Regions from separate parts of the Plantactinospora sp. B6F1 genome, predicted to be linked through region 1. Evidence: riboswitches for the same ligand, from Rfam matches in the RefSeq annotation. Region 1 holds a riboswitch; each other region holds the start of a gene.
What was found. A riboswitch is a leader RNA that binds a small molecule or an ion and turns the genes downstream of it on or off. The one in region 1 is predicted to bind cyclic di-AMP.
Positions count from the first base shown of each region.

Region 2: linked by a shared signal. The riboswitch ahead of ABNF97_RS09755 (VldE C-terminal domain-containing protein) and the one ahead of ABNF97_RS12930 (VldE C-terminal domain-containing protein) in region 1 are both predicted to bind cyclic di-AMP.
Region 3: linked by a shared signal. The riboswitch ahead of ABNF97_RS16845 (C39 family peptidase) and the one ahead of ABNF97_RS12930 (VldE C-terminal domain-containing protein) in region 1 are both predicted to bind cyclic di-AMP.
Region 4: linked by a shared signal. The riboswitch ahead of ABNF97_RS03440 (NlpC/P60 family protein) and the one ahead of ABNF97_RS12930 (VldE C-terminal domain-containing protein) in region 1 are both predicted to bind cyclic di-AMP.

Region 1 covers NZ_JBEEAC010000007.1:224,695-232,814, forward strand. The annotation lists gene ABNF97_RS12910 (dihydrofolate reductase family protein) at 1-420, opposite strand, end outside; gene ABNF97_RS12915 (SRPBCC family protein) at 420-926, opposite strand; gene ABNF97_RS12920 (metalloregulator ArsR/SmtB family transcription factor) at 930-1,271, opposite strand; gene ABNF97_RS12925 (cation diffusion facilitator family transporter) at 1,506-2,420, shown strand; cyclic di-AMP (ydaO/yuaA leader) riboswitch at 2,671-2,798, shown strand; gene ABNF97_RS12930 (VldE C-terminal domain-containing protein) at 2,805-3,908, shown strand; gene ABNF97_RS12935 (cellulose binding domain-containing protein) at 4,044-5,294, opposite strand; gene ABNF97_RS12940 (YnfA family protein) at 5,584-5,916, shown strand; gene ABNF97_RS12945 (hypothetical protein) at 6,083-6,775, opposite strand; gene ABNF97_RS12950 (hypothetical protein) at 6,768-7,100, opposite strand; gene ABNF97_RS12955 (hypothetical protein) at 7,097-7,663, opposite strand; gene ABNF97_RS12960 (YbaB/EbfC family nucleoid-associated protein) at 7,820-8,120, shown strand, end outside.
Region 2 covers NZ_JBEEAC010000005.1:95,659-103,778, forward strand. The annotation lists gene ABNF97_RS09740 (multicopper oxidase domain-containing protein) at 1-1,427, shown strand, start outside; gene ABNF97_RS09745 (HAD family hydrolase) at 1,625-2,440, shown strand; gene ABNF97_RS09750 (glycosyl hydrolase family 65 domain-containing protein) at 2,457-4,832, shown strand; gene ABNF97_RS09755 (VldE C-terminal domain-containing protein) at 4,856-5,884, opposite strand; cyclic di-AMP (ydaO/yuaA leader) riboswitch at 5,888-6,018, opposite strand; gene ABNF97_RS09760 (phospholipase D-like domain-containing protein) at 6,250-8,120, shown strand, end outside.
Region 3 covers NZ_JBEEAC010000011.1:153,786-161,905, reverse strand. The annotation lists gene ABNF97_RS16865 (protein kinase family protein) at 1-479, shown strand, start outside; gene ABNF97_RS16860 (hypothetical protein) at 487-720, opposite strand; gene ABNF97_RS16855 (hypothetical protein) at 805-1,506, opposite strand; gene mdlC (benzoylformate decarboxylase) at 1,896-3,500, opposite strand; cyclic di-AMP (ydaO/yuaA leader) riboswitch at 3,756-3,897, shown strand; gene ABNF97_RS16845 (C39 family peptidase) at 4,350-5,222, shown strand; gene ABNF97_RS16840 (DUF2231 domain-containing protein) at 5,356-5,889, opposite strand; gene ABNF97_RS16835 (GNAT family N-acetyltransferase) at 6,095-6,895, opposite strand; gene ABNF97_RS16830 (CDP-glycerol glycerophosphotransferase family protein) at 6,927-8,120, opposite strand, start outside.
Region 4 covers NZ_JBEEAC010000002.1:63,097-68,613, forward strand. The annotation lists gene ABNF97_RS03425 (zinc metalloprotease) at 206-1,204, shown strand; gene ABNF97_RS03430 (pyridoxamine 5'-phosphate oxidase family protein) at 1,206-1,775, opposite strand; gene dcd (dCTP deaminase) at 1,886-2,464, shown strand; gene ABNF97_RS03440 (NlpC/P60 family protein) at 2,560-3,597, opposite strand; cyclic di-AMP (ydaO/yuaA leader) riboswitch at 3,610-3,750, opposite strand; gene ABNF97_RS03445 (N-acetylmuramoyl-L-alanine amidase) at 4,041-5,517, shown strand, end outside.

The DNA of each region.
Region 1 (8,120 bases):
GATGCGGACGTCGCGGTCGCCGGCGGCCTCACGGGCCCGGTCGAGCGCGGTCTCGATGCCGTCGTTGACGAAGTGGAAGGTGGTACCGCCGGGCCGCTCCCAGGGGTCACGCTTCTCGTGCGTCACCACGAAGACCGGCGTGTGGAACGGCGCCTCGGCCGGCCACATCTGCTCGCCGGCGTCGAACATGCGCTTGCCCATGACGCTCGCGCCGGTGCGCTCGAACGTCTCCCGCGCGATGTCGTTGTCGCGCCCCTCCTCGCCGCCCTCGCCGAGCTTCAGGTTCTCCCGGAAGAACCGCTGCGGGAAGATCCACGCCTGCAGTTCCATCCACTGTCGTCCCATCAGCTTCCCGCTGGACTCGGGTGCGATGAACCCGTCCAGCGACATCGACACGCTGAAGAAGACCTTCCCGGCCATCAGCCCTCCGCTCCCTTCCGAGCGATCTCGGTGACGTAGGCAGCCAGGTTGTCCAGGGTCTGCTGGCCGCCCTCGACCGCGTGGTACTTCTCGACCGCCTCGTCGCGCATCTCCTTGGTGGGGAAGACCGTGCGCATCTCGATCCGGGTCGCCGCCCCGTCGGGCGCGAACGTGAGGACCGACTCGAAGGCGTTCGGGTCGCCGCGGGACTCACCGTGCAGCAGCGTGATCCCCTCCGGCGGGACGATCTCGGTCCAGGTGATCCACTCCTGGTAGTCCGTCCCGTCCGGTCCGTGCATCACGAAGTCCCACTCCCCGCCGACGCGGAACTCGAAGGACCGCGTGGTGGTGGTGAACCCCTCCGGCCCCCACCAGCGCGACAGGTGCCGCACCTCGGTGAACGCCTCGAACACCAGCTCCCGCGGGGCGTCGATGACCCGGGAGACCACGATCTCCCGGTCGGCCGTCGCGGATCGCGCCGGCGTTTCCCGTCCCGTCGTACCCATCAGCTACTCCCCTTGCCTTGCCTTCTTCAGTTCCTGCACGTATGCGTCCAACCGGTCGAAGCTCTCGTTCCAGAACCGCTCGAACCCGCCGGTCCACTCGTGGACCGGTCGCAGCCCTCGGGCGTCCAGGCCGTAGAGGCGCTGCTTACCCGCTTTGCGGTCCCGCACCAACCCGACCTCCCGGAGCACCCGCAGGTGCTTGGACGCCCCCGGCTGGGTCATCCCCAGCTCCCGGGCCAGGTCGGTCACCGGCCACTCACCCGACCGCAGCAGCACCAGGATCTCCCGGCGCTGCGGCTCGGCGATCGCGTTGAAGACGTCCGACGTCGTCGCTGCTCGTGCCATGGCAGTCATCATATACCCATAAGGGAATGCGTCAAGTCACTGGCGGTCTGCCGGGCCCCGGGGGACCCCGACCGCGCCTCTGGCCCCGCGAGCGCCGGCCCCGCGAGCGCCGGGCGCCGGGCGCCGGCACCCTCGGTGCCGAGGGGTGGGCGTTCGGCGTCGCCTCTTCGATGGGACCGGCTCCCCCGACACCGCGTCGGCCGGCAGTATCGACAGCGGGGAAAGGAGAACGCGTTGGGAGGCGGGCACGACCACGGGGTGCCGCTGATCCGGGCGGCGCAGCGGCACCGGGGACGGCTGGTTGCCGCCTTCGTGCTGCTCGCCGTCCTGATGGTGGTGGAGACGGTCGCCGCACTGGTCACCGGCTCGCTCGCGCTGCTCTCCGACGCCGGGCACATGTTCACCGACGTGCTCGGGATCGGGATGGCACTGGCCGCGATCACGGCGGCCCGGCGGGTGGTCGGTGCCCCGCAGCGGACCTTCGGCCTGTACCGGCTGGAGGTGCTGGCCGCGCTGGCCAACGCGGTACTGCTGTCCGGGGTGGCGCTCTACGTACTGGTCGAGGCGGTACGCCGGTTCGCCGACCCGCCCCGGGTGGAGGCCGGCCCGATGCTCGCGGTGGCCGTACTCGGCCTGCTGGCCAACGCCGCCGCGTTCGGCCTGCTCCGACCCGGTGCGCAGGAGAGCATCAACCTGCGCGGCGCCTATCTCGAGGTGCTCGGGGACCTGCTCAACTCGGTGGGCGTGATCGTCGCCGCCGTGGTGATCATCCTGACCGGCTGGCGCTGGGCCGATCCGATCGTCGCCCTGGCGGTCGGGCTGTTCATTCTGCCCCGCACCTGGCGGCTCGGCCGGACCGCCGTACGCATCCTGGTGCAGGCCGCGCCGGAGCATCTCGACGTGGCGGCCGTAGGCACCCGGCTGGCGGCCGTGCCGGGGGTGTGTGACGTACACGACCTGCACGTCTGGACCCTCACCTCCGGGATGGAGGTGGCCTCGGCGCACCTGAGGCTGGACAGCGACGCGGAGGTCGGTACCGTACTCGCGGCGGCCCGGTCGGCGTTGCGCGAGGAGTTCGACATCTCGCACGCCACCCTTCAGGTCGAGCCGGACGCCGCGCTGGGCGGCTGCGGACCCACCGACTGGTAACCGGCCGCGACGCTGCGTGTCGGGGCGACCGGCCGGAAACTGTCGGAAATCCGCCCCCGGCAGGCGTAGAGGTTCACCGATAGTTAGCGGCATCTTAAGTTTCGCCCGCACGCTCGCTATTTTTGTCCGGATACATCCGTCTGAAGCAGGAGAATCGTGAATTCGACGGCAGCGACGCCACGTATCCCCGGACGACAACTGCCGGTAAGCTCGGCTCCGGTCTCCGCCGGGCGGCGCCCTCCGGCGCCTGCGGAGGCCGTCGCCTAATCGCACGCGCGAGCCGGGGAACCACGTACCAGGGGTGTATCCGCGCCAGCGGTAGGGATCTTCCGTCCCGAACCCGTCAGCTAACCCGGTCGGCGGCTGACGGAAGGACATTGTCATATGCCGTTCCTGGCACCCACCCGACAGGCTCCGGCGTCCGCGCGGAGCGCCACGAGACCGTCCCGGAAGGCCGCGACCACCGCGGCCATCGCCCTGGGCATGGTCCTCGCGGCACTCGGCGGCGCACCCGCCGCCGCGGCACCGGAGTACGCGACCGCCGCTGTGCTGGCCGCGGCACCCGGCGGGGACGACATCGACGGAGGCAGCGACAGCCTGCGCGAGCAACTCCAGGTCGCCAGCAAGGGCTACCTGAACGCCAAGAACAAGCTGAACAACTCCGTCAAGCGGCAGAAGGAACTGAACCAGCAGCTCGCCGCGCTGCGCACCGAGGTGGCGACCCGGGGTGAGCGGGTCGCCCGGATGGCCGACATGGCATACCGGACCGGCCGGCTCGGACAGGTCTCGGCCCTGCTCAACAGCGGATCTCCGACCAGCCTGGTGGACCGGGCCGCCGCACTCGACACCATCTCGGCGAACGAGAGCCGGGAGCTGCGCGGGCTGCGGGAGAGCCTGGACAAGGAGACCCAGGCCAAGGCGGCGCTCGACAAGGAGATCGCCGAGCAGCGCAAGCAGGTCGAGGTGATGGAGACCCGCAAGAAGCAGGCCGAGCGGGCGCTGGCGGCGGCAAACAACAGCGGCGGCGCCGGCGCGGGGATCAGCGGCAGTGGCGGCGGGTCGGCGCGGCCGGCACCCCGCAACGCCGACGGCTCCTTCCCGGACGAGTCGTGCAGTCAGAACGACCCGACCACCAGCGGCTGCATCACCCCGCGCACCCTGCACGCGCTGAAGCAGGCCCAGGCGGCCGGCTTCACCCGGTTCGTCTCCTGCTTCCGCAACGGAGGCAGCGGCGAGCATCCGAAGGGACAGGCGTGCGACTTCGCCGCCCAGAAGAACGGGTTCGGCGGGGTGGCCACCGGCGGCGACCGGACGTACGGCAACAACCTGGCGGCGTACTTCGTGCGCAACGCCGATCGACTCGGTGTGCTGTACGTGATCTGGTTCAAGCAGATCTGGCTGCCGAGCAGCGGTTGGAAGACGTACAACGGGGGCAACGGGGACCCGTCCAGCGACCACACCAACCACGTGCACCTGTCGATGCACTGATCGGCCGCACCCGCACACCGAACGAGAACCGCCGACACCGCCCGCCACCCCTGGGCAGTGCCGGCGGTTCTCCGTTCAGCGGCCGCCGGTTCTCAACTCAGCAGCCGGTCCTCAGCTCAGCAGCCGGCTCTCAGTTCAGCAGCCGATCCGGGACGAGCCGAGCGCCACGTCGTCGAACCAGAGCGTGTTCGCACCCTCGCCGTAGCTCTCCCAGCCCAGCCGCAGGTCGGTGAGGTTCGGCCGCCAGTTGGCCCGGTTGTACCACTGCCCGTCGACGTCGTGCGTGGGCGTACCGTCGGCGGTCAGCCCGGTCACCGCGGTGCCGTTTACCCAGGTGGAGAGCCGGCCCTGCGCGCCGTCCACCATGAACTCCAGGCAGGTCCACTGGTTGACCGGCAGCGGCGCGCTGAGCGCGACACCGTTCGGGCTCTGCTCCGGCAGGGTGGCGTCGTCGGAGGCCCGGTTCCACTGCAGGGCGCCGTTCTGCCCGCCCATCCGCAGGTCACGGTTGCCGTCGGCGGCGTCCCGCATAGCCAGGAAGGTCACGTGCGAGGTCGGCAGCGCGGTGGTGTGCCGTACCCAGAGTCGGGCGTAGCGCACCGGTCCGACGCTGCCGAGATCCCGGGTGGAGCCGACGAAGACGTGGTTGCAGTAGCCGACGGCGCCGTTGATGCGTACCGAGCGGGTGCCCTGGTGCGCGACCGAGGTGTCGATGCTGGCGGTGCCGCTGCCCGAGCAGTCCGGGTAGCTGACACTCCAGTCGCCGGAGGGCGACGTACCGGTCTGGTTCTCGAAACCGTCGCAGATTGCCGCCGTACCGCAGCCGCTCGGCGGCGGCGTGCTGGGCGGGACGGTCGGCGACGGCGTCACCGTGGGCGGTGCGCTGGTGGGCGGCGTCGTCGGCGGCGCGGTCGTCGGCGGTACGGTGCTGGGCGGTGTGGTCGGCTCGGCGCCGTTGCACAACTCGCCGTTCAGGGTGAAGCCGCTCGGTGCCGCCGAACTCGCGGCGTAGCTGCCCTGGACGCCGAACTCGGTGGAGCCGCCGGCCGGCAGCGACCCGTTCCAGGCCACGTTCCGGGCGGTGACGGTCGCGCCGGACTGGCTGACCTGGGCGTTCCAGCTGTTGGTGATCCGCTGGTCACCGCCGTAGGTCCAGGTCACGGTCCAGCCGTTGACCGGGGTGTTCCCGGCGGTCACCCGGATGGCGGCGGTGAAGCCACCGGTCCACTGGTTGGCGGTGTAGTCGACCAGGCAGCCGGTGGCAGCCTGGGCGACCGGTGTCAGGCCGGTGCCGACCACGGCGACGCCGCTCGCGGCGATCGCGGTCGCTGCGGCCAGGGCCAGGGAGACGCGACGGTACGGACGGTACGGTGCGGGGATCCGCATGGGAGTTCCTCTCGGACAACCGCCGGCCCCGTCGCCATCCCTGGCGCGTGCCGGCAGTGCTGTTACGACGACGAGTGACCGGCACGCGCGACGCGTACCGCCCCTCGTTGGGCTCCCGTGACCAGCTCCCATGATCACCAATCCACCGCGACGACCTGGCCAGCCCGTACCGGTCGCGTGACGGCGCCGACCAAGCTTAGAGACAGTCATCGATGCGGGGCAAACCGTGGGCCCGCCGTCCGGCCATGCCGACGGTCGACGTCCGCCCCGGCCGGCGACAATGGCGGGCGTGACGATCGTGCGCTCGCTGCTGCTCTTCCTGCTCGCCGCCGTCGCCGAGATCGGCGGTGCCTGGCTGGTCTGGCAGGGCGTGCGCGAGCATCGCGGCCTGCTCTTCGTCGCCACCGGGATGCTGGCGCTGGCCGGGTACGGCTTCGTCGCGGCGTTCCAACCCGATCCGCACTTCGGCCGGGTGCTCGCCGCGTACGGGGGTGTCTTCGTGGCCGGCTCGCTCGGCTGGGCCGTACTGGTGGACCGGTTCCGGCCGGACCGCTACGACCTGGCCGGCGCCGTCATCTGCCTGGTCGGGGTCGCCATCATCATGTACGCCCCGCGCGGCTGATCCTTCCCACCAGCGCGGCGGTCAGCGGGAGGGCAGGGCGTGGAGGAAGTCGCGCCAGGCCGCCGGGCCGGTGGCCGACGACCCTTCGCAATCACGACGCTGCTGTCGTTCAGAAGCGCACCCCGCCCGACAAATGACCGCTGCCACAGCGGGGTGTGACGGGGAATCAGTCGAAAAGCTTGTTGCGCTCGTCGCGTAGCGGACCCATCTCCTCGTCCGGGGTACCCGTCAGGTTGCCGCCGACCTCGATCAGGTAGAGCGCCAGCCACATGACGCCCTTGGCGGCCTGCTCGAACACCCAGCCGAACCCGTCGCCGAGCGCGCCGGTGATGCCCAGCGTGGCGAGGTACGTCGTGTTGAAGACGGCCCGGAGTGACGCCCAGATCATGTTGAGCCGTCCCGACTGTCCCTGTCCGCCTGATCGGATGATCGCCACGATCGTCACGACGACCGCGACGACGGCGGCGCAGGCCGCGAGGGCCTTTCCGATCCAGCGGAGGATCGCGGCGATCGCGTAGAGGAGCATCGCGATGAGCGCGAGCAGCGCCCCGACCACGAAGAGGATGATCGCGGCGATCCACTTGAGTACCGTCAGCACCACGTCGAGGGCGTTCGCGGCGGCGCTACCGGCCTGCCCGCCCCATGACATGTCGCTGCGGCGCTGCGTCAGGTCGCCGTGGACGCGTAGGGCCTCCTCGGCGACCGAGCGATGCTGCTCGGCGGCGGATCGCAGCGCCTCGAAATCGGCGTCAGCCTGCCGCAGGGGTTCGAGGATGTCCGGTAGCCGCTGGCCGTACAAGCCTTCTATCCGCCGGACGTCCGACATGTCGATGCCGTACTCCTCGGCCACGCTAGCCATGCGTCTCTCCCGGCAGGTTGCGTAGCATCCGGTCAGCACCGCGCAGATCTGCCTGTTCGTATGCGGCGGCTGCCGCCAGGATGCTGTCGCTGAACCGGGAGAGGCTTTGTCCGACCAGCGAGAGACCGTCGAGGAAGGCCGAGTTTCCGTCGCTCCAGACCGTGGCGGCCCGCTGTCCGACGGGGAGTTCCGGGAACTGGCTCCGGTCCGGTACCGCGCCGCCGTCGCTGAGGCCGCGGGACAGGGCGTCAACCCGGCCTGCCAGCTCCGCCAGCCTGACTGCGACGCTGCGCAGGTGATCCGGGTCGGCCGATATGTCGCTCATGAGGTCTCCTCGATCTGGGGAAACTGCTCGGTCGGGTAGAGATCGGGAAATCGGCCGCCGGATGCCGAACGGATGACCCGCACGAGCGTCTCCGGTGGCTGCTCGAAGCGGTCGAGGGGTACGTCGAGGATCCAGCGGGACGGGTTGACCAGGCGTTGCACGAGATGTGTCACGGGGGAGGCCCGGACGGTCGCGTCGGTCGGGCCGGCCTGTCCGGGTACCTGCCTCGCGAGGATCAGCCGACGCGACCGGCGCGGTCGGGCCGTGACGACGACGTGGTCCAGTTCCGTCCAGGCGACAGATCCGGCGACGGCGCCGGACCAGTGCGCCCCGGTGTCGTCGAGCACCAACGTGAAGTCCCTGAGCAGCGCTGCCTGGCGACGGACGTACCTGCCGACGAACATCAGCGGCGCGGCGACACAGATCCCTCGGCCGGCCCAGAGGAACAGACCGGTGGCGAAAAGCAGATCGTCCCCGGATGCCCACCGGATGCCGAGCAGCACGACGGCGACGATCGCCACGACGGTCGAGGCGGCCAGCAGCGCGGCGCCCGCGAATTCCATACCTCGGCCGAGCGCCGAGCGGGAGGCGCCACCGGCAGGACGGGTTCGGATCGTCGATCGCGCCTCGGGCGATACATCCATTCGCGGCCTCCGATCGAACTGGCATCGACGGTACGGTGAGGCATCGCTGGGTGATCGAGAGGTGGACCCATGGTAATGAGCGGCGAGCCCGAGCGGGACCCCGTCGCCGATCCGGTGCTGGCCGCGCTGGACCGGGTCAGCGGCCATGGGCGGTCGGAGGACGGGCTGGTGCGGGTCGCCATCGACGGTGACGGCATACCCAGCGAACTCACCATCGACGCCGAGGCGATGCGGCAGCCTCCTGCGACGCTGAGCGCATCGATCCTGCAGGCGCTGCGCCACGCGCACGAGGATCTGAGTGTGCAGGTGGGACAGGAGATTGCCAGAGCCGCCGAAGTTGGTGACCCTGCCGGCACTCCATCCGCTGCGGCCGATG
Region 2 (8,120 bases), on a different contig from region 1:
GGACCCGCAGCGCTGTCGACACCCGTGGCGAGGTGGATTTCGTCAACCGGCTCGCCGTACCGCCGCTGGCGCAGTCGCGGATCGACGACCAGGGACGCCGGGTCTTCGACCTGCGGGCCCAGCCCGGCCAGCGTGACTTCGGCCAGGGCGGCCCGACCCCGACCTGGGGCTTCAACGGCGACTACCTCGGCCCCACCCTGCGGGCCAAGCGCGGCGAGCAGGTGATGGTCAACGTCGTCAACGGGATCGGCCGGCCGACCAGTGTGCACTGGCACGGCATGCACCTGCCGGCGGCGATGGACGGCGGCCCGCACCAGATGGTCCGGCCCGGCGCCACCTGGTCGCCGCGGTGGAAGGTCGACCAGCCCGCCGCCACGCTCTGGTATCACCCGCACCCGCACGGCGAGACCGCCGAGCACGTCTACCGGGGACTGTCCGGGATGTTCATCCTGGACGACGAGCCGTCGGCCGCGCTGGCGCTGCCCCGCCGGTACGGCGTCGACGACATCCCGGTGATCGTGCAGGACCGGCAGTTCACGTCCGACGGGCGATTCGACGACAGCGGTTCGTTCGGCGGCGTCGGCATCCTCGGAGACACACTCCTGGTCAACGGGACCGTCGGGCCGTACCTGGACGTCACCACCGAACGGGTCCGGCTGCGGCTGCTCAACGGCTCCAACGCCCGGACGTACGACTTCGGCTTCGCCGACAACCGCGCGTTCGACCTGATCGGCACCGACGGCGGCCTGCTGGAACGCCCGCACCGGACCGGCCGGATCCGGCTCTCCCCCGGCGAGCGGGCCGAGGTCGTGGTGTCGGTGCGGCCGGCGGAGCGGTTGGTGCTGCGCAGCTACCCGCCGGACCAGGGCGTCGGCTTCCCCGTCGACCGCTTCACCGGCGGCGACGACACCTTCGACGTACTCGAACTGCGGGCCGCCGGCAGCCTCACGCCGGCACCGGAGACGCCGGACCGGCTGGTACCGGTCGAACGGCTCGACCCGGCGTCGGCCGTCGAGACCCGCCGGTTCCAGTTGGCCGGTTTCCAGATCAACGGTCGGTCGATGGACATGGACCGGATCGACTTCGCGGTCACCCGGGACACCACCGAGATCTGGGAAATCAAGAAGTTGGACGGCATCCCGCACAGCTTCCATGTACACGACGTGCAGTTCCAGGTGCTCTCGGTGGACGGTCGGGAGCCGCCGCCGGAGCTTCGCGGCTGGAAGGACACCGTGCTGCTCGCCGCCGGGGACTCGGTGCGCATCATTGCCAGGTTCGCCGACCACGCCGACCCGAACATGCCGTACATGTACCACTGCCACCTGCTGGCACACGAGGACCAGGGGATGATGGGGCAGTTCGTGGTGGTCGAGCCCGGCCAGCGACCGGGACGACCGCCGAGTGGGCACGGCCACGCCCACGGCTGAACCAGCGGGCTCCGCCCGGCGGCACGGTCGTCGGCGGAGCCCGCCCCGGTGCGTCGGCCGGCGGAGCCCGCCCCGGTGCGTCGGCCGGGGGAGCCCGCCCCGCGTGCATCGGCCGGGCGGGAGCCCGCCCCGCGTGCGTCGGCGTGGCCGAACCCGAAAACGTGCCGCACGAGGCCTTCCCGGTTAGGTTGTTAGGCGTGTTGGGCCTACCCGCGCACGTGACCGCCTGCCTCTTCGACCTCGACGGCGTACTGACCCAGACCGCCCGGGTGCACAACGCCGCCTGGGCGGAGACCTTCGACGACTTCCTCCGCCGCTGGGCCGAGGCCACCGGCGAGCCGTTCCGGCCGTACGACCCGGGCGACGACTACAACCGGTACGTCGACGGCCGCCCCCGGGCCGACGGGGTGCGGACGTTCCTCGCCTCCCGGCAGATCACCCTGCCGGAGGGCCAGCCGGACGACCCGCCGACCGTCGACACCGTCAACGGGGTGGGCAACCGCAAGAACGTCATCCTGCTCCAGCGGATCCACGACGACGGGGTGCTGCCGTACCAGGGATCGGTGGCCTACCTGCATGCCGCGCGGGCCGCCGGGCTGCGTCGGGCCGTCGTCTCGGCCAGCGCCAACGCCCGGGACGTGGTCGCGGCGGCCGGGCTCGAACCGCTGGTCGAGGCCCGGGTGGACGGCGTCGTCGCCCGACGGGAAGGGCTGCGCGGCAAGCCCTGGCCGGACACCTTCCTGGCCGGCGCCGCGCTGCTCGGGGTCCGCCCCGACCGGGCCGCGGTCTTCGAGGACGCGCTGGCCGGGGTCGCCGCGGGCCGGGCCGGCAACTTCGGTTTCGTGGTCGGGGTCGACCGGGTGGGCCAGGCCGACGCGCTACGCGAGCACGGCGCCGACATCGTGGTGCGCGACCTGTCCGAACTACTCCCCGAGGCGGATGGCGGCCACCCGGCGGCAGCCGGTCGGGGCGGTGCCGGAACGGCGGGGGCCGGGCCGGAGGTGGTCCGGTGACTGCGAGGAGGCGCCGATGATCCGGGAACGGGCCTATCCCGTCGAGCCCTGGCGGGTCCGGGAGACCCGGCTCGACCTGGACGTACTGGCCCAGTCCGAGTCGGTGTTCGCGCTCTCGAACGGGCACATCGGACTGCGCGGCAACCTGGACGAGGGCGAGCCGCACGGCCTGCCGGGGACGTACCTGAACTCCTTCTACGAGCTGCGGCCGCTGCCGTACGCGGAGGCGGGCTACGGCTTCCCCGAGTCCGGCCAGACGATCGTCAACGTCACCAACGGCAAGCCGATCCGGCTGCTCGTCGACGACGAGCCGTTCGACGTCCGCTACGGCGAACTGCTCAACCACGAGCGGGTGCTCGACCTGCGTGCCGGCACCCTGCAACGGTCGGTCGAGTGGCGCTCTCCGGCCGGGCGTACCGTGCGGATCTGCTCGACCCGGCTGGTCTCGTTCACCCAGCGTTCGGTAGCGGCGATCGAGTACCGGGTGGAGCCGGTGGACGGCCCGATGCGGCTGATCATCCAGTCGGAACTGGTCGCCAACGAGCAGCTTCCGGCGCAGAGCCGGGATCCCCGGGTGGCGGCGGTGCTGGAGTCGCCGTTGCAGTCCGAGGAGCACCTGGTGCACACCGACGGTGCGCTGATGATCCACCGCACCAAGGCGAGCGGACTGCGGGTGGCCGTCTCGATGAGCCACGAGGTGTACGGGCCGGAACGCAAGCTGGTCGGCACCGAGGCGTACGAGGACTGGGCCCGGACCACCGTCACCTCGGTGATCAAGCCGGGTGAGCAGCTTCGCCTGGTCAAGTTCGTCGCGTACGGCTGGTCGAGCCGCCGCTCCCGCCCGGCGCTGCGCGACCAGGTGGCGGCGGCGCTGGCCGGCGCCAAGTTCTCCGGCTGGGACGGGCTCTGCGCCGAGCAGCGCGGCTATCTCGACACCTTCTGGAACGACTCCGACGTGCAGCTCGAGGGTGACCCGGAGGTGCAGCAGGCGGTCCGGTTCGGACTCTTCCACGTGCTCCAGGCCGGCGCCCGCGCCGAACTGCGGCCGATCTCGGCGAAGGGGCTGACCGGGCCGGGGTACGACGGGCACGCGTTCTGGGACAGCGAGATGTTCGTGCTCCCGGTACTGACCTACACCCTGCCGTCGGCCGTCGACTCCGCGCTGCGCTGGCGGCACTCCACCCTGCACCTGGCCCAGGAGCGGGCCCGGACGCTGGGACTGCGCGGCGCCGCGTTCCCGTGGCGGACCATCCGGGGCCAGGAGACCTCGGCGTACTGGCCGGCCGGCACCGCCGGATTCCACATCGCCGCCGGCATCGCCGACGCGGTGCGTCGATACGTGCAGGCGACCGACGACGAGCAGTTCGAACGCGAGGTCGGGCTCGAACTGCTGGTGGAGACCGCGCGACTCTGGCGCTCGCTGGGGCACCACGACCGGCACGGCCGGTTCCACCTCGACGGGGTGACCGGGCCGGACGAGTACACGGCGGTGAAGAACGACAACGTCTACACCAACCTGATGGCCCAGCGGAATCTGCTGGCCGCCGCCGACGCCGCCGCCCGGCATCCCGAGGAGGCGTGGAAGCTCGGCGTCGACGACGAGGAGACGGCCGCCTGGCGGGACGCGGCGCACGACATGCACGTCCCGTACGACCGGGACCTGGGCGTGCACCCGCAGGTGGAGGGCTACACCCGCTTCCAGGAGTGGGACTTCGCCGGCACGCCGCCGGAGCAGTACCCGCTGCTGCTCAACTACCCCTACTTCGACCTCTACCGGAAACAGGTGATCAAGCAGGCCGACCTGGTGCTGGCGATGCACTGGCGCGGCGACGCGTTCACCGACGAGGAGAAGGCGGCCAACTTCACCTACTACGAGCGGCGTACCGTCCGCGACTCGTCGCTGTCGGCGTGCACCCAGGCGGTACTGGCCGCCGAGACCGGGCACCTCGAACTCGCGCACGACTATCTGGGCGAGGCGGCCCTGATGGACCTGCACGACCTGAACCAGAACACCCGGGACGGCGTGCACGTCGCCTCGCTGGGCGGGGCCTGGATCGCCCTGGTGGCCGGCTTCGGCGGGATGCGCGACCACACCCAGACGCTCTCCTTCGCCCCCCGGCTGCCGAGCCGGATCGACCGGCTGGAGTTCTCGCTCCGCTACCGGGGCGTGCACCTGCGGGTCGACGTACGGCGGGACGAGGCGACGTACTCGCTGCGCGACGGCGAGCAGGACGACGCCCTGGAGTTGCTGCACCACGGAGAGAAGGTCCGGATCAGCTGCGAGGAGTCGGCGACCCGGCCCATCCCGCCGGCCCGCCCGACCGGCCCGCAGCCGGCCCAGCCCGCCGGCCGCGCCCCGGCCCGCCGCACCCCGGAGAGCGAGCCGAGCTGACCCGCCCCGGGGGGCCGGCGGACCTAGATCAGTGACAGGTGTACGTGGTTGGTGTGGTCGCTGGACGGGTCGCCGTGCGCCCCGCCGTACGACTTCCAGCCGGTCGTCGGCAACCAGATCTGCCGGTACCAGATCACGTACAGCACACCGAGCCGGTCGGCGTTGCGGACGAAGAACGCGGCGAGGTTGTTGCCGTACATCCGGTCGGCACCCTTGGCGGCACCCCGGAAGCCGCCCTTCTCGGCGGAGAAGTCGCAGGCCCGCCCCTTCGGGTGCTCGTACGGGCCGCCGGAGCGGTAGCAGCCGGTGAACCGGGTGAAGCCGGCCCGGCGCGCCTCGGTGTAGGCGTGCAGGGTGCGCGGGGTGACGCAGCCCGTGGTGGTCGGGTCGGGCAGGCTGCACGACTGTGGTGGCCAGGAGCCGTCGGCGGCGCGTGGCGCCGGCCGGGCCACCGGTGACCTGGCGTTGACGAAGCCCCCGGTGGAGGCGCCACCGACCTGGGCCAGCGCCCGCTCGGCGGCCTGCTTCTGCCGCAGCATGATCGTGAGCTGCCGGCGCTCCTCGAGTACCTCGGCGTCCAGCGCCTGCTTCGCCCGGGTGGCCCGCTCCCGGGCCTGGTGCAGCCCGCGCAGCGCGTCGTTGTCCCGCAGGGCCACCGCCTCCAGGCCACGGGCGCGCTCCAGCAGTTCGTCGGCCGAGCCGCTGTGCAGCAGTACCATCACCGGGCCGATCCGGCCGGTCCGGTACGCCGCCCGGGCCACCTGTTCCACCCGGGGGCGCAGCTCCGCGATGCGTGCCTGCACCCGGCGGAGTTCGGCGGCGATCCTCGCCTGCCGAGCCTGGGCGTTGGCCAGCGCGTTCTTTGCCTGTAGGTAGCCTCGGCCGGTCGATTCGAGCAGGTCGCGCAGGAGCGGCGTGTCGCCCTCGTCGCCGAGGATGGCGGGGCTGTCCGCCTCCGCCACGCCGGGCCGGAGCGCCGCCCCGGTGAGCGCGCCGAACGTGGCGAGCAGGGCCAGGGCCAGCGGTAGCCGCCGACGTGTGGATCCGGTCATGCATGTCCCTCCGTCGCCCGCCTACCGAGTTAGCTGACGGGTTCGGGACGGAACAAGTCCCTACCGCGGTTGCGGACTCACCCCACCTACCTGGGTCCCCGGCTCACCCGAGAGTGATTCGGCGGCGGTCACGCCGGCGCGGAGGGGTGCGCCACCGGGCGAGACCGGGGTCAGCGTACCTGATCAACTGGGTCGAACAGGTGGATTTCGGAGTGATCCGGCGTGGAAATTGCCTCGGGGCGTGCCGGGAGGTACGTCGGCGGTGCCGGTGCGACGGACGGGCTGGAAATCGAGGGCGATCTTGGTAGCCTGATCCGCCGCCGGGCCCTCGGCGGCCTCCGTCGCCACCCCAGAGGGGAGTATCCATGCCTCGGCGTCTTCGATCGCTCCTGCTCGGCGTCATCGTCGCGGCCGGCTCGGGCATTCTGCCCGCCACCCCCGCCGCCGCCTCCGTCGCGACCGTCACCAGTGGTGACAGCACCGTGCTCTTCCTGCGGCCGAACCTCGACCCGGTGCCCGATTCGGTCTACGCGACCCCCGACCCCGGCCGGAACGGCGCGCGCTTCCTTCCCTACCAGACCCCCGGGCTCCGGGATCAGATCGCCGACCTGGTCGCGCTCGCCGCCCCCGGCTCCACCGTGTACGGATCGCTCTACACCTTTTCCGACCAGGGAATCACCGACAACCTGCTGGCGGCGCACGCCCGCGGCGTCAGCGTACGGCTCATCGTCGAGGCCTGCACCAGCGGCACCACCGCGTCCTGCGGGGCGCTGTCCAACCAGGTGAACCGACTCGTCACCGAGCTGGGCAGCTACCGTGTCGGCGCAGGCGGATCCTGGACCTGGCAGTGCCGCATCTCCTGCTCGTCCGGCGGGACCGGCATCAACCACAACAAGTTCTGGGTGTTCAGCGAGCTCTCCGACGGGCGTACCGACGTCACCGTGGTCAGTTCGGCGAACCCGACCAAGCCCCAGCAGCAGATGTGGCAGAACCAGGTGCGGGTCGACAACGACCCGGCGCTGGCCAGCGCTTTCCGCAGCTACGTCGGCCGGAAGCTCCAGGTCACCGGAACGGCGAAGTCGTACGAGCGCGGGCACGTCGACGCGGGCAGCACACGGCTCTGGTTCTCGCCACGCGAGTTGCCGAGCGCCAGCGAGAGCGCGACGATCGCGGAGTCGTTCAACCCGCAGAGCAGTCGCTCCGACATCGTTGCCGCCGCCATCGACGACGTGCAGTGCTCGACCGGCAGCTCCGACGACATCATCCGGATGGCCATGTGGGGTTTCCGGGCCGCCCGGCCCGAGGTGATCGACGCGTTGGGTGACAAGCAGGCTGCCGGATGCACCGTCGAGGTGGCCACCGGCGAGCACCAGGACGCGTTGCCCGGCCTGACCGCACGCGGCATCGGTGTCTACGCGATGGATCCCGGCGGATGCCGGCAGTCGTTCTTCACCGTCGAGGCCGGGGTCAACGGCGAATGCTCCGACGGCAGCATCCACTCCAAGTACCTCCTGGTCCAGGGTGTGTCCCGCAAGGACAACCAGCCGCACCGGTACGTCTACACCGGCACCCAGAACCTCACCAACGGCGCGTTGAAGAAGAACGACGAGACCTTCATGCGCCTGGACAACCCGGAAATCTACGACGGATTCGTCGCCGACTTCAACGCCATCAAGAACGCGGCGGTGACCATCTCTCCGGACCGGTACCCGAACGCCGGGTTCGCGACCGCGAACGCCGTGGCGACCGGTGACCAGTTCACCCCCGCGGTCGCCTCGATCCGCGACTCCGCCGGCCGGAACGTCACCGTGTCCGCGTTCGCCTCCGGCACGGCGAGCGGGCTGAACAACGAGATCCGGCTGGGCCGGTTCGTCGACGGAGTCCGCCGGTCCGAGGTGGTCGTGCGGACCGGAGGCAGCACCAGATGGAACTACCGCACTCCGGATGTGGGCCTCGCCAGCACCGGTGACGCGGTGGTGACCTGGGCCGACGACAGCAACGGCAACGGCGGGTACGAGATCCGCGCCCGCCGGGTTCGCCCGGACGGCACCTTGGGCCCGGTGGTCAACGTGAACTCGATCGCCGACGGTGACCAGAGCGAGCCGTCGATCGCGGTCCTGCCGGACGGGCGGTACGCCGTGACCTGGCAGGACGTTTCGACGGCCGGTGCAAGCTCCATCCGGTACGCCTCGTTCTCGGCGTCCGACGCCCGGCTCTCCCCGCTGACCGGCGGCTA
Region 3 (8,120 bases), on a different contig from region 1:
CTGACGGTCGCCGCCTCTACCTGGCGGATCTCGGCCTGGCCATCTCGTCCCGGTTCGACCTGTCGCCGGACGAGCGGAACTTCGTCGCACAGCACACGAGCCACGACGCCGGCTATCTCGTGCGGGACCTGCTCAACTGGATGGTCGCCAATGTCGTCGGGATAGCCGTTCCCGACACCGGTGGACCCGTCGAACACCACGACTACATTCGCCGCTGTGCGGCGGGAGCCCGACCCGTCGGCGTCCCCGAGTCGGTGGCGGAGCTGATCACCCGTTACGCGCCCGTCGCGGCGGTCATGAACGGCTTCTACTGGAAGTTCTTCGGCGAGACGCGGACAGCGCCGTACCCGGCCCAGGAGATCACCCAGGAGTTGAGCCGGATTCCCGGTGCCGGGGTACGTAGGTCGAGCAACAATCGCGCACGTACGAATCGCGCAGCTTCGAGCGGCACCGGAGGGAACGGCCAACCTGTCGACTGATACCTGTTCAATCCGTCGCCGTGAGGCGGTTCACCAGTTGGTCGAGGTGACCCATCACCTGAATCCGATCGTAGCCGCGCAACCGAACGGTAAGCACAGGCCGGCGAAGCTGCTCCGCGACTGCGGCACGCTCCGCCGGGGTGCCCGACACAAGCGCGTCGTTGCCCCGACGGATCAGTTCGTTCACCTCGTCCCGGTCATACCCACGCAGGCTCACGGCGAAGTCAGGATTCTGGGTCATCCCGGCAGTGTGCCAGGCCGTACCCGGAGACGCCGCTGGCCGGGCCCCTGGTGCGGGGACCCGGCCAGCGGATAGTGCGCTGGTTCAGCTGTTGGTCCAGGTGTCGGCGACGAGGTCGGCGGCCTGGTCCTCCCACTGTGCGTACGCGTCGGGGTACGCGGAGACCTGTACCTTCTGCGCGGCCACGGTCAGCGGCAGGTTCTGCCAGCCGTCAACCTGCTTCAGTCCGGTGAGGAACGCGGTGGTGGAGTACTCCGGATCGGTGATCTGTTCCACCGAGCCCCAGCCCGAGGACGGGCGCTGCTGGAACAGGCCCTGGGAGTCGTGGTCGTTGCGGGCACCGAGGTGACCCAGGTTCTCCAGCTTCGACTCCTGCAGGCTGGTACCGACCGCGATCACCGCGGCCCGTTCGTCCAGGCCGGCGTTCTTGGTGGCCTTCACGATCGCCCTGACGTTGTCGGACTGCTCACCCGACAGCGGGATCCTCGACTGCTTGCCCTGCACACCGTGCGGTACCAGCTTGTCCCGCGACGGCTTACGGTCCTTGGCACGCTTGTCGCTCTTGCCCTTGCCCTTGCCACCCTTGTCGCCCTTGTCGTCCTTGTCGGCCAGGACCGACTGCGACACCGGGGAGCCGACATGCTCGGGGGCGGCCTGCGCGGCGACGGCCGGGCCGGCGACGGTACCGCCGACGAAGGCCAGACCAGCCACACCCAGGGCGGTCCTACGGATCAGGGAGGTCTGCTCGATGGCCGGGAGCCATCGGCTGAACATGGTGGTGTTCATGATGGTCTTCCTTCCAATCGGGGATGAACACCCCACCGGGGGGATGGGGTGTCATTGGAGAAACCTGTCCCGAGACGCCACAGGTCTCCAGGGACAAGCGAGGAACGCCCGAACACCTGCCCGGGGGGTGCCGGTACTCGGGCGAACGCTATGTGTAACGACCGGGCGCCCCGGATCATTCCCGAGGGCTCGGCCACCAGCCCAGGTCACGGGCGGTGGTACTCAGCCGTACGCGTAATGTAACGACCCGCTGGCCGCCAACATTCCGCGCCCGGGAAGTCGATCATTACTCCCGCCCGGGCCCCGGTGGGGTCGAGGTAGGCCCTGCCGATCCCGGGCAATCAGCCACTGACCGTATATGCCGACCGGACCGTGACACCTGGCGGCGGTCAGAGCAGCGGGGCGACGTCCCGGGTGATCGGCACGGCCAGCACGGTCGGGCTCTCGATGCCGAGGGCGGCCCGGAATGCCGTCCGGAACTCGTCCACCGACTCCACCTGGTGAGCGGTGCAGCCGTAGCCGCGGGCGATGCCCGGAATGTCCAGTCCGGGGAGTTCCAGCCCCGGGACTCCCGGTGCGTCCTCCAGGTCGGCGAAGGCCTTCAGCACGCCGTACTCGTGGTTGACCGGCACCACGAAGACGATCGGCAGCCGATGCTGCGCGGCGGTCCAGAGCGCCTGCGGGGAGTACTGGAACGAGCCGTCACCGATCACCGCCACCACCGGCCGGTGCTGTCGGATGTCCCGCTGGGCGAGCGCGATGCCGACCGCCGCCGGCAGCGCGAAGCCCAGGCCGCCGCTGGCCATCTTGAAGTACGAACCCGGCCGGGTGATGGTCAGTTGCCGGTGCAGCACGCTGAGGTTGGAGGGGGATTCGGGGACCACGATGCCGTCTGCCGGCCACTCGGCGGCGAGTGCGCCGAAGAGCGCTGCCGGGTCGAGCGGGGGGCCCGTGGCAGCTCCGTCCGGCGCGGCGGCCCGGGGCGGTGGCATCGGTCGGTCGCTTGCTGGCAGCCGCTCGGCCAGCCCGGCGCAGGCGAGCGCGACGTCCCCGAGCAGGCTGTCGCCGACCGGTGCCCGGGCGGCCTCGGCCGGGTCGTCGGTGATGTGCAGCAGCCGGGTGCCGTCCGGCAGGTAACCCCGTCGACCGGGGACGTATGGGTAGTAACGGAACACCGGGGCACCGATCACCAGTACGGTGTCGTGGCCGACCAGCTTCTCGGCCAGTGGCCCGATGGCCGGCGGCAGCAGCCCCTGAAACTGAGGGTGGTCCTGCGGAAAGCCGACCCGGTCCGCGAATGGTGGCTGCCAGACGGGTGCTCGGCTCCGTTCGGCGAGGGCGATCGCCTCGGCCCAGCCACCGGTCCGGTCCACCGCGGGCCCGATCACCAGCATGGGGTGCCGACTGGCCGCCAGGATCTCGGCGAACCGGTCCAGCTCCGCTGGGTCGGGAGCGACCCGGGTGCTCACCCGGCGCACCTGCGCGGTGCCGGTGGCAGGCTCGTCCCAGTCGTCCAGCGGCAGGGAGAGGTACACCGGGCCGGCCGGCGGAGCTACGGCGGTGGCGAATGCCCGCATGAACGCCTCCGGGATGTCCTGGGCGCGCAGCGGCTCGTGGCTCCATTTGACGTACGGCTCGGGGAGTTGGGTCGGACGCACATTCGTCAGCATCGGCTCGGACAGGTTCATCGTCCGGGTCTGCTGGCCGGCGGTCACGATCATTGGTGTCTTGTTGTGCCAGGCGGTGACCAGGCTCCCCATGCCGTTTCCGGTGCCGGGTGCGGTGTGCAGGTTGACGTGCACCGGCCGGCCGCTGGACTGGGAGTAGCCGTCCGCCATCGCTACCGCGGAGGCCTCCTGAAGGGCCAGAACGTAGGCGAAGTCGGCCGGAAAGTTCTTCAGGAATGGCTCCTCGGTGGAGCCCGGGTTGCCGAACAGGGTGGTCAGGCCGAGGGAACGGAGCAGGTCGTAGGTCGCTTCGTGCACCGTTGTCATCGGAAGGAGCCTCCTGGAGTCCTCGTCCCATCCTCGGACCACCGGGCTAAGCCGGTCATTTCCGTCATACCGCACCCGTACATGATCATGCTGGTTTATCTGGCTGGTCGCTCGGGGCCCGGCGGCCGGCCGCGCGATGTCCCAATCGCGTTCTGGGTCACTGTTTTCGCTGTTCAGCAGGGTTGGCAACGGCAGAAGGCGGCCAGTAATCTCGGCGCGTCTGGTCCGGCCCCTTGGTCACCATCTGGTGACACCGGAGCAGACCCGCCGAGTCGTTAGGTAACGAGCCGGGGACCCACAGTTATCTGGGGTGAATCCGCGAGCCGCTGGCCCGTGGTAGGGCGGCCTTCCCGCCCGAATCCGTCAGCTAACCCGGTAGGCGGTGTCGGAAGGAGTACGTGTTCGTGCCGCACCACCCGGGCCCTGGCCCGTCCCCCCGGTTCCCTCGCTGCGTCGCGGTCCCGCGCCCGGCCGCCGCGACCGTCCCGGACCACTCGGTCCCCGGGCGGCACCCGAACCTGACCCGATAGCGGTCTGTGCCGCCGAAGTCGTCGACGCGCGGGCGCCGCGGGGCCGCCGGCCAGCTGGCCGAGAGTTCCCGCTGAGGCCGTCAGCCGGCGGCGACGGATCGTGGTGCCGCTGATTCCACAGGTACGCCGAAAGCGGCGCTACCGCCGGTCGGCGTGCCACCGGTCCGCTCGCACCATCGGTCCGTTCCGCCGAACGTTTCTCGGCGGGCCGCCCCGTGCGACTCCGTGCGATTTCACGGCACATTCCGGCAGCGACAGAAACGCCACGTCATTCCTTGCCCCCCGGTGTGGGTGACGCGCATTTCCCCTGGAGGAAACGTTGAAGCACGCGATTAACGGACGGTTCAGGACCGCCATGTCGGGCCGGCGCAACCGGCTCGCGCTCGCCTCGGCCGCGGTGCTCGCCGCAGCCGCGTCCACCGGAGTCGTCCTGACCTCGACCGGCTCGACGGAGAGCCCGCAGACCTCGACCGTCGCCGTCGCCGATCACGGCAGCCCGGCGGCGGGACAGGCCGGAGCCGCCACCGCCGCCCCGGGCGGCACCAGCCCGGACAGCACCGCCCCGGCAACCACCAAGCCGGCGACCCCGTCGCAGCCGGCGACCACCGAGCCCGCCCCGGCGGCCAGCAAGGCGACCAGGGCCGCCCCGGTCAGCAGCCCGAGCAAGCCACCGGCGCCACCCGAGTCGAAGCTGCTGGACTACCGGTTCCAGGCCCAGATCAACGGCTGGTACTGCGGCCCGGCCGCCACCCGGATCGCGCTGACCGTCCGGGACAAGCAGCCGAGCCAGGACGCGGTCGCCGCCGACCTCGGCACCACGATGAGCGGCACGAACTCGGCCCATGACACCACCCGGGTGCTGAACAAGATCATTGGGACCGATGTCTACCGCACCACCGCGATCCCCGGTGGCGCCGCCACCCCGGCCCAGATGGACCAACTCCAGGCGGACGTGGTGCGCGCCGTCACCAGCGGGCACGCCGTGGTCGTCAACATCGCCGGCTCGGCCACCGACCTCGCGGGCGGCTGGCACAGCTACCCCGGCGGGCACTACGTGACCGTGGTCGGCTACCGCGACGACGGTCGTACCGTGAAGATCGCCGACCCGGCCATCCCGGGCGCGGACAGCCACTACTGGATGACCACCATCGACCTGGCGAACTGGGTGGCCACCCGGGGCTACTCGTCCTGACCCCCCCCGCCCGCCGGTAGCGACAACCCAGACGCCGGCCCGCCCCACCCACCCGGACGACCCGTGCCGACCGGGATGTGGGGCGGGCCGGCGTCCTCTTCGGGGCGCGACCAGGCCCGCGATCAGGGGTTGATCACTGGCCCTCCCACACCGCCTGGGCGCCCGTGTCGCCGGTGCGGAACACGTAGTAGAGGGCGATCCCCGCCGCCGCCAGGGACAGCACAGCGAGCACCAGCGTCAGCAGCATCGGCGCCCCCTTGGCAGTCGTGCCGGCTGCGCCGTCCCCGTCCGCCCCACCGGTCGGCGCCGCGGCGGCGCCGCGGGGCTTGACGAGGACGACCAGCGCCAGGGCCAGCACCCCGAGCGCGATCGTCGCGAACAGGGTGTTGGTACCGAGGTCCTGGTGCTCCGCCAGCCGCGGGACGTACTCCGGGCTGACCCGGTTGCGGGACTCCAGCCGGGCGAGGAACCGGTCACCGGAGAGCTTGGCCATCAGCGCGGCCAGCGGGGTGGCGACGGCGAGCAGTCCCAGCACCCAACGCAGGTGCGGGCGGACGAACGGGACGAACGCGTACCCGACCGTGGTCAGGGCGAGCAGTGGCACGAACACCACCGCGAGATGGACCAGGAAGGGGTGGGCGGGAATGCCCATGAACTCCTCAAGCACCGGCGCTCCTCGGCGACAGATCGGCTGCGAAGACAGGGATGGACGGCAGACGTATGGACGGGGCGGACAGCCGGCCCGGATGCCTGGCGGCCCGGCGTCTGGCGGACTGGCGGCTTTCGAGAACGTTGACATGGTGCCCGCGGTGTCGACCCTTGACAAGGGTCGGACCGCTACGTGCCGGGGTCCGGTTCATCGCCGGTTCGGTTCACAGCGGACGGACATCCGCCTCGGGGGTGGGTGCCGGCTCGCCGACGGTGTACTCGGCGTACTCGGCGATCGGGCTGAAGCCGAGCCGGTCGTACAGCTTGTAGGCGGCGGTGTTCTCCGCGACGACGTTCAACGCCACCGTGTCGACGGTTTCCAGCAGCCGCCGGCAGAGTGTCGCCACCACCGTGCTGGCCAACCCCTGTCCCCGGTACGCCGGAGCCGTCGTCACGTTGCCCAGCGCGGCCACCCGGTAACGGGGCGACCAGACGTGCACCCCGGCGACGGCAATCAGTTCGCCGTCGCGGCGCAGCCCCACGTAGTGCCCGGTCTCGACCATCCGGGGGTCGAACCAGTTCCCCGGGTAGGCCGCCCGGTAGAGCGCGGTCAGCTCCGGTAGGTCGGCCTCGGTGAGCACCTCGCCGCCGGGCGCCACCCGAGCCAGCCGGTCCGGGTCGGTGAGCGCCATCTTCAGGTGCAACCCGCGCGACCTGACCGGGTACTTCCGGGACAGCACCGCCGCGCCGCCGGGGGAGAGGTGTGCCTCGAAGTGCCGGGGCAGCAGCGGGAGGAGACCGGTGAGCAGTTCGGTCAGCACCGCTGGCGAGCGGTGCAGCGCCAGCAGTACCGGGGTGGGCCCGCCCCGGTAGAGCAGCGCCACCGCGTCGTCGTACCGGTACCAGGTGGTGTACGGCCAGTAGAAGTCGTCGAGGTCGCCGAGTTCGTACGCGTGCAGGTGGGGATCGCGGCGCAGCAGGTCGGCCAGTTCGTTCCGGTCCTGACTGGTCCTGATCGTCGTCACCGACGCATCATGGCACAGCCGTCGATCGACCTCAGGAGACCGGTGCGGGGCGGGGCGACGGCACCGGGCGGGCCGCCCTGGCGCCGTCCACCTGCCGGCGGGCCTCCTCCAGGAACCCGTCGGCGTAGCGCTGCTCCGGGAAGTCGCCGAGATAGCGGGTACGGGTCTGCCACCGGACCTCGGCCAGCGGATCGCTGCCCAGCAGCCGGTCCAGTACGTCGTCCAGGTTGGACATCTGCGAGTCCAGCACGTACCCCGAGCCGGCCAGCGGGAACCCCTCGACGAACCGGTCACCCTCACCGACCCGGTCCGTGACCGCGTACGGCTTGCCGGAGTAGAGGTAGTCGGAGATCACCGCGGAGACGTCCGAGACCAGCGCGTCGGAGGCGTTGACGCAGTCGACCAGGGTCATCTTCTTCGCCGCGTCGGCGCCGAAGACGTGCTGCCGCCCCGTGCTGGTCCGGTGCTCGGCGAGGAGTTGCTCGATCCGGGCGAGTTGCCGGGCCGAGGCCGGGTTCTGCGAGGTGTAGGGGTGGGCCCGCAGGATCACCGTCACACCCCGGTCCAGCAGCCCGCGAACCAGGGTCTCGCCGACCGGCAGCGAGCAGTGGTCGACGTCGGCGTTGTGACCGGTCCAGGTGGGCGTGTAGAGCACCACCTTGTCGGCCCGGTCCCGGATCGGTTCCCGGCGCACCGCGATCGACTCCACCTGCGGCCGGCCGACGATGGCGAACTTCTCCCGGGGGATGGTCACGCCGTTGCGGGCGTACCGGTCGATCGCCGCCTGCCCGGCCACGAAGATCCGATCGAAGATCGCGGAGACCGGGTTGGCGCTCGGCGCCTTGTCGCTGTCGCCGTGGTGCAACTGGATGTGCGTGAGATGCGCGAAGCGGATGCAGTGGCTGTTCTTGGCGCCGTGGTTGACATAGAACGCCACTCGCAGGCTCGGCACGATCGCCTCGTCGATCGAGCGTGGTGTCGGGCAGACCACCACCGGCGCACTGGTGGCGGCGGAGATCGCCGGCAGGAAGTTCGGCTCCCGGAGCAGCACCATGAACGGCCGCCCGATCCGCTCCAGGTACGGCAGCCACATCATGACCTGGTATTCCGAGCCGGGCGGTGCGGAGAAGTAGAGCAGGAACTCCGGCTGGTGCCGGCGGAGCGCGTGGGTGACCGCGCTCTGCCCGCCGGAGGGACGCAGCCGGCGCAGTGCGATCGGCCCCAC
Region 4 (5,517 bases), on a different contig from region 1:
CCCCACTGTACCCGGTCGGGTCCGATCATGCACTCACCCTCCCCGGCCGTACGACCCCGAGCACCTTCCGTCGGCTCGGATCGGTCGTGAACCACGCCGTACTGCCTCGTTTGCAACTCGGGCCACGGCTAGTAACGTCCGCCGCACCTGCAACTATGTCTCTGCGTCATCGCAGGACGACTCTCTGAATGCAAAGGGTGTAGCAATGGCGTTTCGTGGGCTGCGGTGGTCGTCGCGTTCCGGCGTGACCGGCATGGCGAGCATGTTTCTCGTCTTGCTGCTCGTACCCGGTCCGGCGATGGCGGCACCTCCGGACTCGGCCCGGCGGTCGGACGAATCGGGCTGTGTCGCGCCGATTGGAGGCCACACCGTGGTCCGAGGCGCCAGGGCGAGGCCCGGTGCGCCGCACATCACCGAGCCGAACGAGCTGACCCCGGCCGAGGCCGCCGAACTGGAGCGTGCGGTCGACTCGGCGTACGCGCAACGGGTCGGGGTCGCGCCGCTCGGCGTACCGGGGAGGGGGTTCGGGATCACCGTCGACGTGGTGTTCCACGTGGTCAGCGAGAACCGGAGCAGGGCCGGCGGGAACATCCCGATGTCGATGATCCGCGCCCAGTTGAGGGTGCTCAACGACGCCTTCGGTGGGCGTACCGGTGGGGCCTGGACGCCGTTCCGCTTCAGGTTGAAGAAGGTGAACCGGGTGGTCAACCCGGCCTGGTATCCGATCGTGTCGGAGAGCCCGGCGGAGGCGCAGATGAAGCGTGGGCTGCGGGTCGGCGGCAAGCACACCCTGAACATCTACACCGGGTTGCTGGAGGACCAGCTACTCGGCTGGGCCACCTTCCCGAAGGGCGACCTCGACCCGTACGACGGGGTGGTGGTGCTCGCCGAGTCGCTGCCGGGCGGCACGGCGGCGCCGTACGACGCCGGTGACACGGCCATCCACGAGATCGGGCACTGGCTGAATCTCTACCACACCTTTCAGCAGGGCTGTGCGGGCCAGGGTGACCACGTCTTCGACACGCCCGCCGAGGCGGAACCGGCCTTCGGCTGCCCGGAGGGACGGGACTCCTGCCCGACGGGGCCGGGCCTCGACCCGGTCCACAATTTCATGGACTACTCCGTCGACGACTGCATGTACGAGTTCACGTACGGCCAGGTGTTCCGAATGCTGAAGGCGTGGAAGGCGTTCCGGGAGCCGTAGGTCAGGACGCCGGGACCGGCTGCTCTTCGACGGCCCGGCGCCGGCCGCGTCGCCTTGGGCCGGCGACGCTGCCCTCGGGTGCGGTGACGGCACCGGCCGGGTCGAGCCAGACCTGCACGGCGGGTCGCTCGGACCGCTCTCCGCCGGCGAGCGGGGTGGCGCCGTTGCTGCCGTGCCGGGCCACCATCGCCACGTCGACGGTGAACTCGAAGAGCCGCCAGTCGACCTGCGGCGCGGCCCGCAGGTTGCCGGCGAGCCGGTCCACCCGGGCCTGGTCGGTCACCGGCCGGGCCCGGCCGGCGACGTACGCCTCGTCGTCGCTCTCCTCGGGCGGAAACGAGTGCAGCGCGTAGCGCCCGTCCCGTTCGAGGTCGCGCCGCTTCGGGGAGTCGACGACGAAACAGAAGAGTCCCTCGTCGGTGATGACCGGGGACACCGGGTGCACCCGCGGCCCACCGTCGGCGCGCACGGTCGCCAGGTAGCCGAGACCCGGGCCGTACTGCTGGATGAGGACGCGGATCGCGTCGGCGAGTCGGGGCTCGTCAGAGGCGAATTCGGACCAGGATGCCATGCGTACATTCTATCGAACACATGTTCGATCACCTACCCCGATCCCACCCGCGTCCCACCCATCGGCGAGGTCGCGGCCGATCGCCGCCCTCGACTCGCTAAGGTGATCCGGTGCTGCTCTCCGACCACGACCTAGTGATCGAGATGAAGTCGGGCACGCTCGCGCTGGAGCCGTTCGATCCCGCGCTGGTGCAGCCGTCGAGCATCGACGTACGCCTGGACCGGCTCTTCCGGGTCTTCAACAACCACCTCTACACGCACATCGACCCGGCCGTGCAGCAGGACGACCTGACCTCGCTGGTCGACGTGCCGGACGGCGAGCCGTTCGTGCTGCACCCAGGCGAGTTCGTGCTCGCCTCGACGCTGGAGGTGATCTCCCTCGGCGATCAGCTCGCGGGCCGGTTGGAGGGCAAGTCGAGTCTGGGCCGGCTCGGCCTGCTCACCCACTCGACCGCGGGCTTCATCGATCCCGGATTCTCCGGACACGTCACGCTGGAGCTGTCGAACGTGGCCAACCTGCCGATCCGGCTCTGGCCGGGGATGAAGATCGGCCAGCTCTGCATCTTCCGGCTCTCGTCGCCGTCCGCGCACCCGTACGGATCGGCCGTCTACGGCTCGCGCTACCAGGGACAGCGCGGCCCCACCCCGAGCCGCTCCTGGCAGAACTGGCGCACCTGGCCCACCCACTGACGCCACGCCCGCGCCGGCCAACCCCGGATCGAACGGCAGAACCCCCGCCGCAGTCGCGCGACGGGGGTTCTGCCGTTGGCCTGGTCCGGGAGGCGTCAGCCCGGTCGACCGAAGCTGTGGATGTCGGTGCCCAGCCGCTTCATCTTGATCGGTTCGCCGGCCCGGGAGGCGTGCACGATCCAGCCGTCACCGACGTACATGCCGACGTGGCTCAGGTTGGCGTAGTAGAAGACGAGGTCACCGGGGCGTAGCGCGGAACGGCTGACCGACTTCACCGCGCCGCGCTGGGCGCGGGCGTTGTGCGGCAGCGAGACGCCGCCCTTGGCCCACGCGGCCAGGGTCAGGCCGGAGCAGTCGTACGAGCCGGGGCCGTCGGCACCCCACTTGTAGGGCTTGCCGATCTGGGCGCAGGCGAACTTGACCGCCTTGCCGGCCGCGCCTCCGGGGTAGGTGGCCGGGCAGGGCGCGGGCCGCAGCGGGCCGGCCGAGCCGTTCCCGTACGCCTGGATCCGCAGCTTCTGAAGCCGGTCGACCTCGGCGTCGATCTCCTTCTTCTTCGCCGCCAGTTCCGCCTCGGTCTTGGTCAGCTGGCTGACCAGCCGGTCCAGCGGGGCCTTCTGGGCGGCGTACTTCTCCTTGAGTGCGACGACCGCCTGCACCTCGCGCTGCTGCTGCCGCGCGAACTGGTCGAGCACCGAGAGCTGGCCGACCAGCGCGGTCGGCGACTTCGAGGTGAGCAGGGCGTTGACCGCCGAGGCCTTGTCACCCTTGTACGCCTGCACGGCGAAGTCGCTCACCCGGTTCATCGCGGCGTCGATCTGCGACTGGAGCGGGGCGATCTTCTTCTGCAGGGCGGCGGCCTGCTTCTTCTTCGCCGCCAGGTCCTGCCGGGTGGCGTTGTGCTTCTCGACGACCGGTTCCAGCTTGCGCCAGGCGGTGTCGATCTGCTGCTCGATCTCGGCCACCGTCGGCTCGGCGAGCGCCGGCGTCGTGCCGGTGAAGAGCACGGCGGCGCTGGCGAGTGCGGTGATCGCGATGGCGAGAATGGACCTTCGAGAGCGCGGTTTCGTGTCCCCGGAGTCGGTGGATGCCGACCGGAGGGATGACGACCGCAGCGGGGCAGGGGGAGCCACCGGGGTCCGTACTCCTTCTTCCGTAGCCCGCCTACCGGGTTAGCTGACGGGTTCGGGCGGGAAGATTGTCGCCCTACCGCGTTCGACGCGGATTCACCCCATGAAGCTCGGGTCCCCGGTTCGCTGAGTGTGACGATTCGGCGGTGTCGAGACGTCGCCGCCCGGCTAGGCGGCCTGCCGTCGGCTCGACGGTCCCCAACACTAGAGAAGGGTGTTATCCAAACGCAACCCCGTGATTGGAGTCGATTCGTTAGGTATTGGGGCCGTCGCTGACGGTGGGAAAGCCGTTCGGACCCCGCCGGGTCCGCCGGACACGCTCGGTATCCGTGGTGGAGTGGGTGAAAGATTTCTACATGGTGAGCAGCATGCTCGGCAGGTATTGACCGACAACGGTCCCGGGTGGAGGGTGATCATCAAGGCCACTCCCGGCTCATGGAGGTTCGATGCTTCCCACGACACACCCGCTGAGCAGGAAATTCGCGATCGGGGTCGCGATCGCCGGCGCCGCCGCGCTGCTGCCGGCCAGCCCCGCGCCAGCCGCCGTCGCGGCCCCCGACACCCGGCAACAGGAGTACGCCGCGGCGGCGGCCGAGTTCGGCGTACCCGAGAGCGTGCTGCTCGGCGTCTCCTATCTGGAATCCCGCTGGGACACCAACGCCGGCACGCCGAGCACCAGCGGCGGGTACGGCCCGATGCACCTCACCGACGTCGCCGGACTCGCCGCCGAGCCGGGGCATCCCGAACACGGCGAGGACCGGCGCGGCGACCCGGCCCGACCCGCCCGCCCCGCGACCGGACCCGCCGGCCCGCACGCCGACCGGACCGGCGCCCCACCCCCCGGCGGGCAGACCCTGGACGCCGCCGCCGCACTGACCGGAGCCGACGAGCACCTGCTCCGCGCCGAACCGGCGGCGAACATCCGGGGCGGGGCGGCGCTGCTGGCGTCGTACCAGCGGGCGCTGGCCGCACCGACGGGCCCGGCCAGCGACCCGGCGGCCTGGTACGGCGCGGTGGCCCGGTACGCCGGCAGCGACCGCGCGGACGCCGCCGCGGCCTTCGCCGACGAGGTGTACCGGACCATCGCCGAGGGCGCCAGCCGGACCACCGACGACGGCCACCGGATCACCCTGCCCGGCCGACCCGGGATCGTCCCGCAGCGCTCCTGGCTGGACCGGCTCGGCCTGCCCGGCCGGCCCCGCCCGGACGGGCTGGAGTGCCCCCGCGACATCTCCTGCGAGTGGATCCCCGCGCCCTACCAGGCGTTCGGGGACGGCGACTACGGCAACCACGACCTCTCCGACCGGCCCGGCCGGCAGAAGATCGAGTACATCGTCATCCACGACACCGAGGGCAGCTACGACACCACGCTGCGGCTGGTGCAGGATCCCACCTACGTGAGCTGGCAGTACACGCTCCGCTCGGCGGACGGGCACATCGCGCAGCATGTCAAGGGCAAGGACGTGGCCTGGCACGCCGGCAACTGGTACGTCAACGCCAAGGCGATCGGCCTCGAACACGAGGGCTTCGCCGCCCAGGGCACCTGGTACACCGAGGCGATGTACCGGACCTCGGCCAAGCTGGTCCGCTACCTCGCCGACCGGTACGACATCCCGCTGGACCGCCACCACATCATCGGGCACGACAACGTCCCCGGCATCCTGCCGGCGAACGTGCGCGGCATGCACTGGGACCCGGGCCCGTACTGGGACTGGTCGCACTACTTCGACCTGCTGAGGGCACCGCTGCGGGGCATCGGCATCCCGGCCGCCGGCCTGGTCACCATCGCCCCGGACTTCGCCACCAACCGGCCGGCCTTCACCGGCTGCGAGACCGCCGGGGTGCCCTGCCCGGCCCGGGGATCGTCGGCGGTGATCCTGCGTACCGCGCCGGCCGCCGACGCGCCGCTGGTCAACGACATCG